One region of the Lactobacillus kefiranofaciens genome, then DNA from elsewhere that is predicted to be linked to it. Evidence: riboswitches for the same ligand, from Rfam matches in the RefSeq annotation. Region 1 holds a riboswitch; the other holds the start of a gene.
What was found. Region 1 has a riboswitch for lysine ahead of ICI50_RS00610 (ABC transporter substrate-binding protein/permease). Riboswitches for the same ligand answer to the same signal wherever they lie in the genome.
Positions count from the first base shown of each region.

Region 2: linked by a shared signal. The riboswitch ahead of lysA (diaminopimelate decarboxylase) and the one ahead of ICI50_RS00610 (ABC transporter substrate-binding protein/permease) in region 1 are both predicted to bind lysine.

Region 1 is NZ_CP061341.1:121,557-129,774, reverse strand. Features, by position in the region: gene cls (cardiolipin synthase) at 1-781, shown strand, start outside; gene ICI50_RS00640 (hypothetical protein) at 776-1,255, opposite strand; gene ICI50_RS00635 (NAD-dependent protein deacylase) at 1,341-2,042, shown strand; gene ICI50_RS00630 (methylated-DNA--[protein]-cysteine S-methyltransferase) at 2,086-2,604, shown strand; gene ICI50_RS00625 (TerC family protein) at 2,591-3,376, shown strand; gene ICI50_RS00620 (DUF488 domain-containing protein) at 3,429-3,788, opposite strand; gene ICI50_RS00615 (DNA-3-methyladenine glycosylase) at 3,857-4,489, shown strand; lysine riboswitch at 4,538-4,711, shown strand; gene ICI50_RS00610 (ABC transporter substrate-binding protein/permease) at 4,822-6,435, shown strand; gene ICI50_RS00605 (amino acid ABC transporter ATP-binding protein) at 6,435-7,190, shown strand; gene ICI50_RS00600 (HNH endonuclease) at 7,350-8,218, opposite strand, start outside.
Region 2 is NZ_CP061341.1:1,277,308-1,285,525, reverse strand. Features, by position in the region: gene clpX (ATP-dependent Clp protease ATP-binding subunit ClpX) at 1-310, shown strand, start outside; gene yihA (ribosome biogenesis GTP-binding protein YihA/YsxC) at 300-890, shown strand; gene ICI50_RS06365 (hypothetical protein) at 1,005-1,280, shown strand; gene yjeM (glutamate/gamma-aminobutyrate family transporter YjeM) at 1,395-2,906, shown strand; gene dapF (diaminopimelate epimerase) at 2,949-3,953, opposite strand; gene ICI50_RS06350 (aspartate kinase) at 3,969-5,324, opposite strand; lysine riboswitch at 5,528-5,701, shown strand; gene lysA (diaminopimelate decarboxylase) at 5,788-7,101, shown strand; gene dapD (2,3,4,5-tetrahydropyridine-2,6-dicarboxylate N-acetyltransferase) at 7,118-7,828, shown strand; gene ICI50_RS06335 (N-acetyldiaminopimelate deacetylase) at 7,830-8,218, shown strand, end outside.

The DNA of each region.
Region 1 (8,218 bases):
CGGTCATATTTCTTGGACAGGCGGCTTCAATATTGGCGATCAATACCTTAGCAAAAAGAAAAAATTCGGCCATTGGCGTGACAGTCAAGTGCGGATTGTAGGGTCTGCATCCTTATTGCTGCAAGAACGCTTCGTGATGGATTGGAACGCTTCAATCAAGCGAACCGATCAGCTCATTCGCTTTAACTCCACGCTCTTTCCCAATCTAGATGAAGAAGATATTCACGAAGGCGACATCCCTACTCAGATTATTTCTGATGGACCAGACCGTTATAGTCCTTATTTGCGTAACGGCATGATGCGCATGATGCTATTAGCCAGAAAAAGACTCTGGATTCAGACTCCATATTTAATTCCTGATGATGCTGTTTTTGCCGTCTGGCAGACGATTGCTATGTCCGGTGTTGATGTGCGGATTATGATCCCGTGCAAACCTGATCATCCTTTTATTTATCGCGCTACCCAATGGTACGCTAACGAATTAACCCGTTGCGGTGTCAAAATCTACATCTATGATGCCGGCTTCTTGCATGCTAAAACCACTATTATTGATGACAAATTTTCAACTGTGGGGTCAATGAATCAAGATTATCGTTCTTATGATCTAAATTTCGAAGCTAATGCTGTTTTCTATGATCGCAAATTCAATCGTCAAATGGCCCATGTTTTTGAAGATGATATGAAAAAATCGCATCTGCTTACCCGAGCAGAAATAAAAAAACAAGGTCGCGCCTTACGAACCTTGCAAAGTTTTTCTCGTATGTTATCCCCAATCTTATGATTGAATCTCAACTGGAATATTTTTACCAATGTATTTTTGCAAAATAGCAACCACTTCTTGCACCGAAATACGAAAACGCATCATATAAGCTTTATTATTGCTAGTTCTAAAAATTGCCATAACTAGCGGCTTCTTAGGATTAGGCACATCAATTAGCGTGATATTAGCGATTTCATCATACTTAACCGTACGCTTGAAGTAACCAGAAACTACCATTCTCTTAGGACTAAAGCCAGAAAAGCCATCAACAATACTAATTAACAAGAATAATGCCAAGAAAACGTTAATCCCTGGATCGCCTTTTTCAATATAATTCCAGGTGAAGCCCAACCAGATAAAAATTATCGCCCAGACAATTGAGGAGACACGATAATGCCCACGAATTTCTACTTTAGCTTGCCAATACCAACTATAACAAGCATATGCCAGCATAAAAAGATTAACTATAATGTAAAAATAGGACAGATATGCCATAAAAATTCTCCTCAATAATTTTATTACTTCTCATTATAACAAAGGACTGTTCTATAATTAAAGTATGTCGATTATGGAGGCAAAAATGAAACCAGATATAAATGAATTACAAACTGATATTAAGCAAGCTAAGCATATCGTATTCTTAACAGGGGCTGGTGTTTCTACACATTCTGGAATTCCTGATTACCGCTCTAAAAATGGGATTTACAACGGGATTAAGGAAAGTCCAGAAACTATTTTAAGCGAAGACACGCTTTATCATCGACCAGAATTGTTTTACCATTTCGTCATGGACAACATGTACTTCCCCGATGCTAAACCTAATTTAATTCATCAAAAAATTGCTAAATTCTGTAATGAAAAGGGTGATCTAATCACGCAAAACATTGATCGCCTTGATTCTAAAGCTGGTAATCAACATGTAACAGAATTTCATGGTAATCTATATAATATCTATTGCACCAAGTGTCATAAGCCCGTATCTTATGAAGAATATGCCCAAAACTATTTTCATAAGGACTGCGGCGGCATCATCCGGCCAGGAATTGTTTTGTACGGTGAAGCAATTAATCCACTTGCACTAAATAATTCCGTAAATATTATGCAAAAATCTGATTTAATCATTATTTGTGGCACCAGCTTTGTTGTTTATCCATTCGCGCAATTGCTAGCTTACCGCTCACCTAACGCCAAGATCTATTCTGTTAATAAAACTGAAATTCCAACTCCTGGCGTTAAGCAAATTATCGGAGACGCACTTGATGTATTCAACAAATTAAACTAAAATAACACAAACTACCAACTAACAGATTAGGCGGTGAAAAAACATGGCAGAGGTCTTTTATTATGATTACGTTACAATCAAGCCATGGACTTATTTCTTAACAGCTTCAGAATTCGGTTTAACTTATGTAGGGCTTAAGGGGGATGAAACTGTTTCGCCAATTTTCAGCTTTTACCCTCACCGGATGCTTGTACGTGATCCTAAAAAATTGGCACCTTATGTTCAACAATTAAAAGAATATTTTGCCGGAACAAGAAAAATTTTCGATGTCCCACTCGATATTTCTGAATTTGGAACTGAATTTCAAAGACGCGCATTATCTGTAGTAGAACATATCCCTTATGGATCAACAATTACCTATGGAGATGTAGCTACTTCACTACCCGATGCAACGTCTTCACGTTCAGTTGCTCATGCCGTAGCTTTAAATCCTGTATTAATGTTTATTCCAGATCATCGGGTCATTTTGTCTAACGATCGAGTAGGAACCTATCGTTTAGGCCAAAAAGAAAAAATTAGATTAATAGAATTAGAAAAGAGTCACTTGCATGACAATTCTTAAAATGTATGCTCCCTTTTTTGATTTAAATAATTGGGCGCATGTCTTAACCAGCGGCAAGGATTGGATGATTATTCTTACCCTAATCTTAATGGAATGTCTGCTGTCTGTTGACAATGCAGTTGTTTTAGCTGCACAGACACAGGTCTTGCCTAACAAATCGGAGAGAGAAAAATCCTTGCTATATGGACTTTGGGGGGCCTACCTTTTCCGCTTCATCGTCATCGGAATCGGAACCTACTTGATTCATTTTTGGGAAATCAAATTGGCTGGTAGTATATATTTGTTCTACTTGTCATTCAAATTTTTCTATGATCAACGTCACCCTAAGCAAGCTGCTGAAAAAGCTAAAGAAAAAGAACAACGCGAGGCAGCTCATCATAAGGGCAAAAAGAAAAAGCATGTTTTGTCATTATTCTGGCGAACGGTTATCTCAATTGAATCAATGGATATCGTTTTCTCAATTGACTCGGTTCTTGCGGCATTAGCCGTTTCAAGCAATCCAGTAGTTGTGCTAATCGGTGGAATGATCGGGATTCTTTGCATGAGAGGAGTCGCCGAAATTATCATTAAGCTGATGGATATTATTCCAGAATTACAGCCAATGGCTTACGTTTTGATTGGGATTATTGCATTGAAGCTATTACTCGCACTGCCACCACTTAAATGGGAAATGCCTAATACAGCTTTTGCGATTATTGTCTTTTCAATCTTAATTTTGACCATTCTTTTCCACTTCTGGCGTGTTAAAAAACACGGCCACAAGCATCTTTAAAAACAAATTAAGAGACTTATCTCAATCTCTTGGGATAAGTCTCTTAATTTGTTTACAATTTGCTTTCAACGTATTGCTTTAAAACCACTGCTTGGTTATGCTCTCTATTTTTTGCACCATAAAGAAAGAGGACATCACCTGTTTGCAATTTTTCTTTTACTGTTTTAATGAACTCAGGAGTAAAATCGTTGGCATTTAATTCCTTGATATATTTCTCTTTAAATTCAGGGAACTTTTCGTCTTCATGGTTAAACCATTTTCTCAATTCATTAGTAGGACCAATCTGCTTGTCCCGTTCACCTAAATCTGCCTTGATCTTGCTCATGCCACGCGGCCACATCCGATCAACTAAAATTCTGTAGCCATCGGGTTGTTCATGATCATAAATTCTGACTAATTTAATTTCTGACATTTGATCTTCCTCCCCTTTTTAGATTAGTGTATAACTACACAGTAAAAATTAAAACAAGAAAGGCATTTATGGATTACGCAGACTATTTTACTAATCGCACAACTGATAAAATTACTCGCGACTTAATTGGACGACCTCTGACTTTTGACAATGGTGAAGAAAAATTAGGTGGCTATATCGTTGAAGCGGAAGCCTACATGGGAAAACGAGACCGTGCAGCTCATTCTTATGGTGGCCGCCGCAGCTCAGCTAATGAAGGCTTGTATCGCCGTGGCGGTACTATTTACATCTATGCGCAAAGGCAATACTTCTTCTTTGATGTTGCCTGCCAAGAGGAGAACGAACCACAAGGAGTTTTAATCCGAGCAATTCATCCCGTCTGGGGCATTGACACAATGATTAAAAATCGCAATGGCAAAAGTGGAGTTTTGTTAACCAATGGTCCTGCTAAAATGATGCAGGCCTTTGGCATCCATGATAAAAACTGGAATCTGCATTTTTTGAGTGATTCACCATTTGCAATCGACTTAAATGATCAGCATAAACGTATTGCCCGGGAAATTATTGCAGCTAAACGTGTTGGCATCAACCAATCTGATCCAACTTGGGCTAATAAAACACTACGCTACTACGTTGCTGGTAATCTCTATGTTTCCGACATGAAGAAAAGAGATTACGCTTACAATGATGGATGGGCTTGACAAATTTTAATTTTTCTTTTATTCTTTTTCATTAGTTAAATAATTTTCCAATGCAATAGAGGTTGCGACAATCACAAGATATTTCGGAGTCCGCGAAGACGCAGAAGATTATCTCAGGGTTGCCGCCGAAATGGCTCTAGTATTCGTGTACTAAGCCGTTGGGCTATAGAACAATATTCTATAGACTGTCCTGGTTAGTCCCCAGGGAGCGCTATAAGATTTGGTTTAAACACTGATGATTATAACCTCGCGCATTCTTTGGAAGAGCGAGGTTTTTATTTACGCTTTATTGTATTGGCTTTATGTTAAAACTATTTCTGGAGGTTTTACAATTGAAGTCAAGATTTAGATGGATTGCCGTATTAATGACAATCCTACTCAGTTTATTTATTGGATTCAGCTTTAACAGTCATGCGACTCAGGCTGCTAAGAAGGATTCTGGCACATTGAAAATTGGGATGGAAGCCAACTATCCTCCTTACAACTTGACTCAACCCAATAAGACTAACGGTGCCGTACCAATCGATGGCTCTCATTCTTATGCCAACGGTTACGATGTGCAAATTGCTAAGATTATCGGTAAAAGATTACATAAAAAAGTTGTCGTAGAAAAGACACAGTGGGATGGACTCCTACCTGCTTTGACCTCAGGCAAGATTGACTTAATCATCGCTGGTATGTCCCCTACTGCTGAAAGACGCAAGGCAATCAACTTCTCAGCACCATACCGTAAGAGTACCTTCGTAGTTATCACCAACAAGGCAAGCAAATATTCTAACGCTAAGAAGTTAACTGACTTCAAGGGTGCTAAGTTAACTGCTCAACAAGGTACTCTTCACTACAACTTAATCAAGCAATTAAAGGGTGCTAAGCGTGAACCTGCTATGCGTGACTTTTCAGCCATGCGCCAAAGCTTAGCTTCTGGCACTATCGATGGTTATGTAGCTGAAGATATCGAATTTGAAAGCTATCACAACGTCAACCCTAATATTATTGCCGTTAACTTGAACAAGATGGCCGGTTTCAAGGTAGACCATGATGATTCTGTAACCAGTATCGGTGTTAAGAAGGGCAATACTAAATTATTAAACGAAGTTAACGCTACTTTAAGAACTATTTCTAATAAAAAACGCGATCAATTAATGTCGCAAGCTATTAAAGAACAACCTAAAGCTGGTAACGAAACTAAGAAAGAAAACTGGTTAGTTACCACCTGGAAACAATATGGCGGCATGATTATGTCAGGTATTGGCATGACTTTACTCCTTGCTTTAGTAGGTACGATCGTTGGTTTCTTCATCGGTTTACTGGTTGGTATTGTTCGTACTATTCCTACCCCAACTACTCGTGGCAAGCGTTGGGCATTGAATGTTGTTAAATGGTTATTGTCAGTTTACGTTGAAATTTTCCGTGGTACGCCAATGATGGTTCAGGCAGCCGTAATCTACTACGGTATCGCACAATTCTGGCACTTAAACTTGAATAGAACCGTAGCTGCCCTGATCATCGTTTCAATTAACACTGGTGCTTACTTAGCCGAAGTTATCCGTGGTGGGATCATTTCTACTCCTGAAAGTCAGTTTGAAGCTGCAAGTGCTTTAGGTATGACTCACAATCAAAGAATGTGGCACATCATTTTGCCACAAGCAATCAAGAACTGTTTACCATCAATTACTAACGAATTTATCGTTAACATCAAGGATACTTCAGTATTGAGTATCATCTCAGTTTCTGAATTGTTCTTCGTTGGTACAACGATTGCCAGTCAATCATTCAAGTTCTTCCCAACTTACTTAATGATTTCAGCAATCTACTTAATTTTGACTTTCACTATTACCAGAATCTTCAACTTAATTGAAAGAAAACTGGAAGGCAACAAGAATTACAACTTGATGGCTAAACAAGTCCAAGTTGGTTCTCCAAAAGATGCGGAGGCAAATAACTAATGACTGAATCAAACGACGTAATTTTAAGTTTAAAACATATGCAAAAGTCATATGGTTCACACAAAGTTTTGAAGGATATTTCCTTTGATATTAAAAAAGGCGAAATTGTAACTATCATTGGTCCGTCCGGTGGTGGTAAATCTACTACTCTTCGCTGCATCAACTTGCTAGAAGAACCAACTGGTGGCGAAATTGATTTTCACGGTGAAAACATCTTGCATCCCAACTACAACCGTAATACCTTCAGATCAAAGGTGGGTATGGTCTTCCAGCAATTCGACCTATTTGAAAACAAGAATGTGTTAGAGAACTGCATGATTGGTCAGGAATTAGTCTTAAAGCGTTCTAAAGACGAAGCCCGTAAGATCGCCATGGCTAACCTGAAAAAAGTTGGAATGGAACCTTTCATTAAGGCGAAGCCACAACAATTATCTGGTGGTCAACAACAACGTGTAGCTATTGCCCGGGCAATTTCAATGGATCCAGAGGTCTTGTTATTCGACGAACCAACTAGTGCCCTCGATCCTGAGATGGTTGGTGAAGTACTTGAAGTTATGCAAAAGCTAGCCACTACTGGTTTAACGATGGTAATCGTTACTCACGAAATGGGCTTTGCCAAAAGTATTTCTGATCGTGTGCTCTTCATCAGTGATGGCATAATCACCGAACAAGACTCACCTTATGAGTTATTCGATCATCCAAAGAATGAAAAGACGCAGAAGTTCTTAAGCAACTTCAGAAATAACGAATTTTAAATCATATCAAAAGCCGAGAAGTTTAATTGCTTCTCGGCTTTTTTAATTTTGCTGATTTTTAAAAACTTAATTATTTTTTGATTTCACTTTACAAAAAACGCCATTTTTTGCAAACTCAAAGTCACTTTTTACTTCAATTTACAAAAAACCGCGTAATTTTTAAATGATATCTTTATTAGCTTTAATGCGAGCTAGTTTCCAACCTGTTTCAAAATAGGTTTTCCGCGTTTCCCGCAAATCATCATAATCGCTTTGCAAACTATCAATCGCATCCTGCAGCTGCTTATTCTGCTTTCTAATCGCATTTAGTTCAGGATCATTAATTACACCCTTCAGATGAACCTGTGCAGCCAAATAGCGCCGACGATGCTTAAACTCTTCTTGCAACGTCCCCAGCGCATTTTCATACTTAACCAGCTTTTTATTAATCTTAGTAATTTGACTATTAAGCTGAATAAATAATTTATACGGCATGTCCGACTTAATCCGGTTGCATTCGGCACAGGCTAAGGTCAGATTAGTCAAATCATTATTATGGCTCAATGATACGGGATCCTTATGATCGACGCTGTGACCACGTCTACCGCAATATTGGCAGCGATATTTGTACTTAGCCCTGATGCGCTCACGATCTATAAAATTGACTTCATTTAATTGAAAATCAATTTTTAAGCCCAACTTTTCCATGTTTTGCGCAAAAGTTACATCCTGGTCAGGAATATAATCTATTTCGCCATCTTCGCTTTTGATGATAGCTAAATTCAAATCTTCCCGCTTAACCTGCTGGCGGGCAATTTCATTACCATCATAATCCTGTAAAAAGTCCTCGTATCTTTTACGAGCTTTTTTATTTTGCACAATCCAATTAGGCTTAACTGGCGCATCATCTTTTTTACCCTCATAAGTATAAAGCAGACTTTGAGCAAACGTAGCTACCGCATAATTGCTATAATCATGTGGATCTAAACCACGCATCAAACAAATATCACAAATACTGGTCAGCTTGGGATTCATCAATCCCTCTTGCT
Region 2 (8,218 bases), 990 kb from region 1:
AACGGAGCCTAAGAATGCTTTGGTTAAACAATATAAGAAATTGCTCTCATTAGATGATGTTGAGTTAAAATTCACTGATGGTGCACTCAAAGCAATTGCAGATTTAGCAATCCAAAGAAATATGGGTGCACGTGGATTGAGAACAATTATTGAAAATTCGATCATGGATATCATGTACGAAACTCCTAGTGAAAAGGATATTCAAGCAGTCGAAGTAACCAAGGATGTGATTACTCGTCATGCTCAGCCGCGTGTGACTCGGAAGAAAAAAGAAGACACTGATTCGCAGGTAAGTGCCAATGATCATTAAAAGCAGTAGTTATGCCGTTAGTGCTGTAAAAGAATCACAATATCCACAAGATAACTTGCCTGAGATCGCCTTGGCAGGCCGATCTAATGTGGGAAAATCCAGTTTGATTAATACCTTCCTTAAGCGTAAAAACCTAGCTAGAACGTCTTCTCAGCCAGGTAAGACGCAGACTTTAAACTTCTACTTAGTTAATGAAGAATTTTATTTAGTAGATGTTCCTGGCTATGGTTATGCTAAAGTATCACAAAAGAAGCGGCAAGAGTTTGGACAGATGATCCAAGATTATTTAGAAACTAGACCCAACTTGAAAGGCCTAATCATTTTAGTTGATGGTCGACATGAACCAACGAAAGACGATATTGCGATGTATAATTACGCGCAATATTTAAATATTCCTATCTTAGTTGTCTGCACTAAGATGGATAAGATTAAAAAGAGCCAAGTTAATAAAACATTAGCTCAATTAAAGAAAAAGCTGGATTTAAATTATGATCATGTGACCGTTTTAACTTTTTCTTCTGTAACTAAGCTTCACGTTGCTGAATTGAATAATTGGATTGAAGACAGAGTTAATGAATAGAAAAAGCACCAAATGGTGCTTTTTGTTTTGTTAAGCATAAAAAATGAAAGTAGCCCTTAATTCACGTATAATTAAAAGAAAAATAGATAGTTGATTATAGAAAGAGGTATTCCTATGGTAAATTTGAAGATTGTAGTAATGGCATTAACCACTATCGGAGCAATTGCTGCTGCCGCTACGGGTACATATTTCCTTGTAAAAAAGATTAAAGAAAAGAAGGCCGCAGAATCTGAAACAATGAGGTTAAATGCTCCTGATAGCGTAACGAATGACTCTAAGGCTGAATTAATGAAATCTAACTTAGAAGAAAAAGATCAGGCTGGCAATGATGCTAATGATGTTCGTATTCATTTAGATGACGTGCCTGGTAACAAATTAACAGCTGAATAAATAAAGCCGCTGATAATAGGCGGCTTTTTCTTATGAGACGATTATTAGAATGAATGCGCTTTAAAGAAACAATGATAGAATGAAAGGAGTAGAAAAGAAAGTAGAGGTTTTGTTTTGGATGAGGATAATAAACAAACTAAAAAGACATTAACGACCATGAGCCTAGTCCTAATGATTATTACTACTGTTTATGGTTTTGGTAATGTTTCTGTTTCATATCGGCAAATGACATATGCCGGAATTATTTGGTTTGTGCTAGCAGGAATTTGTTTCTTCTTTCCGGCTGGATTGATGATGGCGGAATATGGATCTGCCTTTCATGATGCTCAGGGTGGTATTTATTCTTGGTTAGCTGGATCAATTGGTGAAAAATGGGCTTTTATTGGAACTTTTGTATGGCTAGCTAACTGGGTTCTTTGGCTTGTTTCAAGCGCGTCACGATTATGGATTTCAATTTCCGCATTGATTTTTGGCAAAGATACTACACAAAGTTGGAATTTCTTTGGTCTGCAAGGAACAGAACTGATAGGCGTATTAGCTATTTTATTCATGATCATTTCTACGTATTTATCTTCTAGAGGAATAACGGGAATTAAGATTATGTCATCAATCGGCGGCTGGTTCATGATTATTATGAATTTAGTTTTCATTCTTTCAAGTTTAGTAGTAATTATAATGAATCACTGGCAGTTTGCTCAGCCAATTCACGGCTGGCAAAGCTTTATTGTTTCACCAAATAAGGATTTTCAGACGCCAATTACGATTATTTCATTCGTTGTCTATGCCGTCTTTGCCTATGGTGGTATGGAAACCGTTGGTGGGGTAATTGATAGCATGAAGCACCCTGAAAAAGATTTCCCTAAAGGCTTAATTATCGGTATTTTATTTACTATTATCTCTTATATTTTGATGATTTTTATGACAGGTTTTTCGGTAAATTATCAAAGAGATATTGTACAAACTGGCGCTAATACTGGAAATATTACCTATGTAGTTTATGGAACGCTGGGTAAAGCATTCGGGCATGCTTTGAATCTCGATCCTAATACCAGTTTAATGATTGGCAAAGTATTCACTAGGGCAATTGCTTTATCTGGATTAATGGGAATGACAGGTGCCTTCTTTGTATTGCTTTATTCGCCAATTAAATCATTTATTATGGGGTCTGATCCTCGTTTATGGCCTAAAGCAGCTACCAAATTGAATAAACATGGTATTCCTGCTAATGCGATGTGGGCTCAGACGATCTTCGTATGTGTTTTAATTGGTATCGTTTTATTTGGCGGTAGTGCGGCAACTAGTTTTTATCAGATTTTAACTGATATGGGTAATGTGGCTGCTACTGCGCCGTATATTTTCTTGATTGGTGCGTTTCCTTTCTTTTTGAAAAAGGATTATCCACGCAAATTTAGGGTATTTACAAATTATAAATGGACAGTAGCTTTAGTAATCTTCGTTGAAATAATTGTTTGCACCGGGATTATTTTTACTGTGCTTGAACCTGTCTTGGAACACAGATATGCTACAGCTTTTTGGACAGGATTTGGCCCAATTTTCTTTGGCTTAGTGGCTTATATCTTTTATTGTATTTCGAAGAAAAAGAATGGCTTAGATGATTTAGATTAAAATTATGCAAAAAGACTTGCGCAAAAAAGCAAGTCTTTTTGATTAGGCTAAAGTAGTGATGTCATTATATTTAGGTAAATTAGCGATGAACTTCTCATAAGCTGTTTGTTCACCAGTATTTTTAGTAATTATTTTACTAAAATCATTATTTCTTAAATCGCTTTCTGCAATAGTGATCTGCTGGGTAAAAGTAGCATTGCCAATCAATTCAATCCAGTATTGGCTATTGTCGTAATGTACAATGGTTTTTACCATTCCACCAGGATTAAAGACCGTAATTGGTGTGTTGAATTCAGCTTGCTCAGGTCGAATTAACACAAAGGCTAGCGAAGTAGCAGACATTCCTGTGCCGCATGCATTAGTAAAGCCAACGCCACGCTCGTAGGTCCTAACGAATAGTTTATTTTTATCTAGTATTTGGGCAAAGTTAACGTTTACGCCATCGGTAAAATAAGGATTTGAGTCATTTAACCTTTTACCGACAATCCCTAAAATAGGGCTAATAATTTGTTGCTGAGTAACAAAACTAATTAAGTGTGGATTAGGTACGGCAAGCGCTGTGAAACGCAATTGGGGGTAAAGTTCAGGTGCATAATCATCGATTAAGCGATCACGGCCTAAGTTACTAAATGGTAAAGCTTCCTTGTTAAAATGTACCGGAGAAATCTCTACGGCAAAGGCAGGAACATCTTTAGCGAAAGCCTGCTCTCTTCTGACGCGTAGACTAGCGTTCATGGTATCGACTAAGAAATTATCACGATGATATTTCTCGCTTAAATATCGTGCTACAGTGCGCAGACCATTACCGCACATTGAGGCTTCACTACCATCTGTATTAATTACTCGCATTTGAGCTAGTGCATTTTTTCTAATTGGCTGATTAATTGCTAGCACGCCGTCAGCTCCGTTTAAGATGCCAGTATTAGGATTAGTGATTTTTTTAGTAAAAATTTTTAATTCAGTATCTGATAGAGGTTGATCTAATTCAGTTTGATCCAGAATAAAAAAATGATTTTGTGAGCCGTGTACTTTTAGTAAATTAACCATAAAATTTCCTTCTTTCTAATTAAAAAATTGTCTGTAAATAATTTTAACTGCTTCGTCAGCCTTTTCTTTTTTGGTGCCAATCATCATTGAGATTTGGGATGCACCTTGATTAATCATCTGTGGTGAAATTTGATGTTCGTCTAAAGAATCTAAGATTTTCCGACTAACGCCATGCGTTTTCTTCATTCCCTCGCCAACTATCATAATGATTGCATAGTCATCGATCCATTCAAGTTGGTCAGGATTAATCGTAGATTGGATTTCATTACAGATTTGATCAATTAATTGGTCATTTAAAAAGTCATTATTGAAAATAATGGTAATGTCATCAATCCCAGATGGCATATGTTCATAAGGAATGTTATGTTGATAAAGGATCTGTAAAATTCGGAGGGTGAAACCCGCTTCTTTATTCAGTAAATATTTGTGTAAATAAAGGGCAGAAAAGTGCTTCTGACTAGTTACACCAGTAATAGTATTATCCGGCTCAAAATTCTTTTCTGGGACGATCATGGTACCTGGATTGTCAGGCTCATGGGTGTTCTTGACGTTAATTGGAATTTGTCCCTGAATTGCGGGAATTAATGCTTCATCATGAAAAACGGAAAAGCCAGCATAAGATAGTTCTCGCATTTCACGATAGGTCATCTGTTTAATTGATCGTGGGTGCGCAACAATATGCGGGTTAGCCGCAAAAATGCCATTTACATCAGTAAAGTTCTCATACAAGTCTGCGTGAAAGCCTCTAGCTAAAATGGCTCCTGTAATATCAGATCCGCCACGTGAAAAAGTAGCGATATGTCCAGAAGGAGTAATTCCGAAAAAGCCTGGAAAAATAACTCGTTCATCGGGGGCAATTTTTATTTGATCTAAATTCAGATAGCTTTCTGGATTAACTAATGCATCATTAGGCTCACCAGTAACAATCAATCCAGCTTCAGCGGGATCAAGAAAACGGCTTTTAATTCCTTGATGCTTTAAAATCATTGCAATTAAACGTGCATTAAGTCGTTCACCATGTGCTTTGAAAGCTGCCATTAAGTAACTGTCGTTGGGGTATGCTTTTTTAGGTAGATTAAGCAAGATGCTTTGAATAGTTGTTAATTCTTGTTTATTCAAACCAAAATATTGACCAATTTCTTGGTACCGCGCAAAAATTTGACGCACAATCTCTTGGGGATCTTCTTGATTTAAGGTAGCATTGGCATATTTGATTAATAGATCAGTGACCTTGATATCATCATTGCTTCGTTTACCAGGAGCAGAAACGACAACTACTTGTCTTTCAGTATCACTTAGAATAATCTTTAATGCTTGCTCAACACTTGTACCAGTAGCTAACGAACTACCACCAAATTTAACTATTTTCATAGTTTTAACTTCTCAATCATCAATTTCAGTAATTATTAATTTAAATTACTGAATAAAAATAAATTTACCTGAATTTTAGCATTAATTTTTAATCTTGCAACTGTTAAATCTAAATTTTAGGGTTGAAAGTCGTGATGTTTTAACAAAAATTAAAATTTTATAATAAAACTGTTGACTATATTTTAATAAGAATGTAGACTACAGATAATCGAAGAGGTGCAACTGACATCACTAGCAATTATGAGTTAGGCAAAATGAAGATTAATTGTGAAAGGGAAAGTTGCCGAAGCTTGGCCACGCTAAAGGCATAAGCTGGGCCGTGATTGAATAAGTTACGGACTGTCGCGAATACAATTCGCGGAGCGCTATCGACTACAGATTAATGAAGTTAATCCATTGTTTGTTTAGCGCAGGCAATGGATTTTTTATTAGCGTTTCGCATTCTTAGAAGTTGGAGGATAGCATGAACCCACAGATTTCAGAAGATCAGATTAATAACCAAGGACATTTGACTATCGGCGGTGTCGATACAGTCGCTTTAGCAAAGAAATATGGCACGCCACTTATTGTTTATGATGTAAGTAAAATTCGAAATCAAATTCGTGCCTTTAAAAAAGTTTTTGCGGCTGAAGACGTTAAATATGCGGTTAGCTATGCTAGCAAAGCTTTTGCCTGTATCGCAATGTATCAAGTTGCTGCTAGTGAGGGCGCATTTACTGACGTTGTTTCTGCGGGTGAGCTTTATACAGCTTTAAAAGCAAATTTTTCAGTAAAGCAAATTAGTTTTCATGGTAATAATAAATCGTTAGCTGAGATTGAAATGGCCGTTAAAAATCATGTGGGAAAGATTATCATTGATAACTTTCATGAAATTAAGTTGCTTGATCAAGTATTGCGTGAGCAAAATACCAAGATTGATGTCATGCTTCGGTTGACTCCTGGCATTTCTGCTCATACGCATGAATATGATCAAACAGGTCAAGTTGATAGCAAATTTGGCTTTGATTTGGAATCAGGGCAGGCAGATTTAGCTTTAGAACAGGTTTTAGCTAATTCAAGAATGAATTTAGTTGGTATTCATGCCCATATTGGTTCTCAAATTTTTGAATTAAATGGTTTTGAAATGGCCGCCAAAAAGTTAATGGAAGTTGCTGAAAATTGGCGCAGCCAATATGGCTATACTGCTAAGATTATTAATGTTGGTGGCGGTTTTGGCATTAAATATGTTGCAGCTGATCATCCTTTGAAACCGGAAGAGTTTGTTAAAGCGATTGTTAAGACGATTAAACAAGAAGCTAAGGCCGCTTCATTTCCAATTCCTGAAATTGATATTGAACCTGGTCGTTCAATTGTGGGCCCTGCTGGTTACAACCTATATACTACGGGAAGCCGCAAGATTGTTCCCGGTCATCGTCCTTACGTCACAGTAGATGGCGGAATGGGCGATAATATTCGCCCGGCTTTGTATCAAGCTGAATACGAGATAGTATTAGCAACTAATCCTCAAGCTGAGTTAACTGAACATGTTAGAATTGCAGGCAAATACTGCGAGAGCGGAGATATTTTGGCAGAAGACCAAGCCTTGCCAGCAACGAGATCGGGCTCTCTTTTAGCCATGCTAGACACCGGCGCTTATGGTTATTCTATGGCTTCCAATTATAATCGTAATCCACGGCCAGCTGTTGTTTTTGCCGAGAATAGCAAAGCTCAGTTGGTAATTAAACGAGAAAGCTTAGCAGATTTGGTTCATTTAGATCAATCATATAATGAAGATTAATACAAGAGGTAAAAAGATGGCAAAACTAGACGCAAAAAGTATTATTGATTATATTGGCAACGCTCCTAAAAAGACGCCGGTTAAAGTTTTTATTAAGGGAAAACTTGATCAATTAAACTTCCCGGCTGAAATTGAAAATTACACGGAAGCACATTCAGGTGTAATTTTTGGCGATTGGCAAGACGTTGAACCGTTTTTAAAGAGAAATAAGAAACAAATTCAAGCTTATCATATTGAAAATGATGCTAGAAATTCAGCCGTACCATTAATCGACTTGAAGAAATTTGATGCACGGATTGAGCCAGGTGCGATTATTCGTGATCAAGTTTTAATTGGTAAAAATGCGGTGATTATGATGGGAGCCATCATTAATATTGGCGCCGAAATTGGTGCTGGCACCATGATTGATATGGGAGTTGTGCTTGGCGGTCGTGCGATTGTTGGTAAACATTGTCATATTGGTGCAGGCAGTGTTTTAGCTGGCGTGATCGAGCCAGCTTCTGCTAAGCCAGTTCAAATTGATGATGATGTAGTGATGGGTGCTAATGCGGTAGTGATCGAAGGCGTCCATGTTGGTGAAGGTGCAGTTATCGCCGCAGGTGCCGTTGTTACTCATGATGTTGCACCACATACGATGGTAGCTGGCGTTCCTGCTAAAGTAATTAAAAAAGTGGATGAAAAAACCGAAAGCAAGACAGGCTTAGAAGATAATTTGAGAAAGATCTAAGATGACAGTATTAAATGAAGAAGAGCTAATTTTAATTAGAAGACATTTGCATGAAATCCCCGAATTAGCTCTGCAGGAAAAACAAACCCATCAGTATTTACTTAAGATAATTGCTGATTTTAAACAAGACTATTTGACTATTAAGACTCCACCCCAATTACCAACTGCACTCTTGGTCTTAGTAAAAGGAAAGAATCCTCAAAGAACGATTGGCTATCGGACAGATATTGATGCTTTGCCTGTGACTGAACAGACTGGATTAAAGTTTGCCTCAAAGCATCCTGGCATTATGCATGCCTGTGGTCATGATATTCATATGACGGTTGCCTTGGGTCTGCTGAGCTACTTTAGTGAAAATCAGCCTCAGGATAATTTATTATTTTTCTTTCA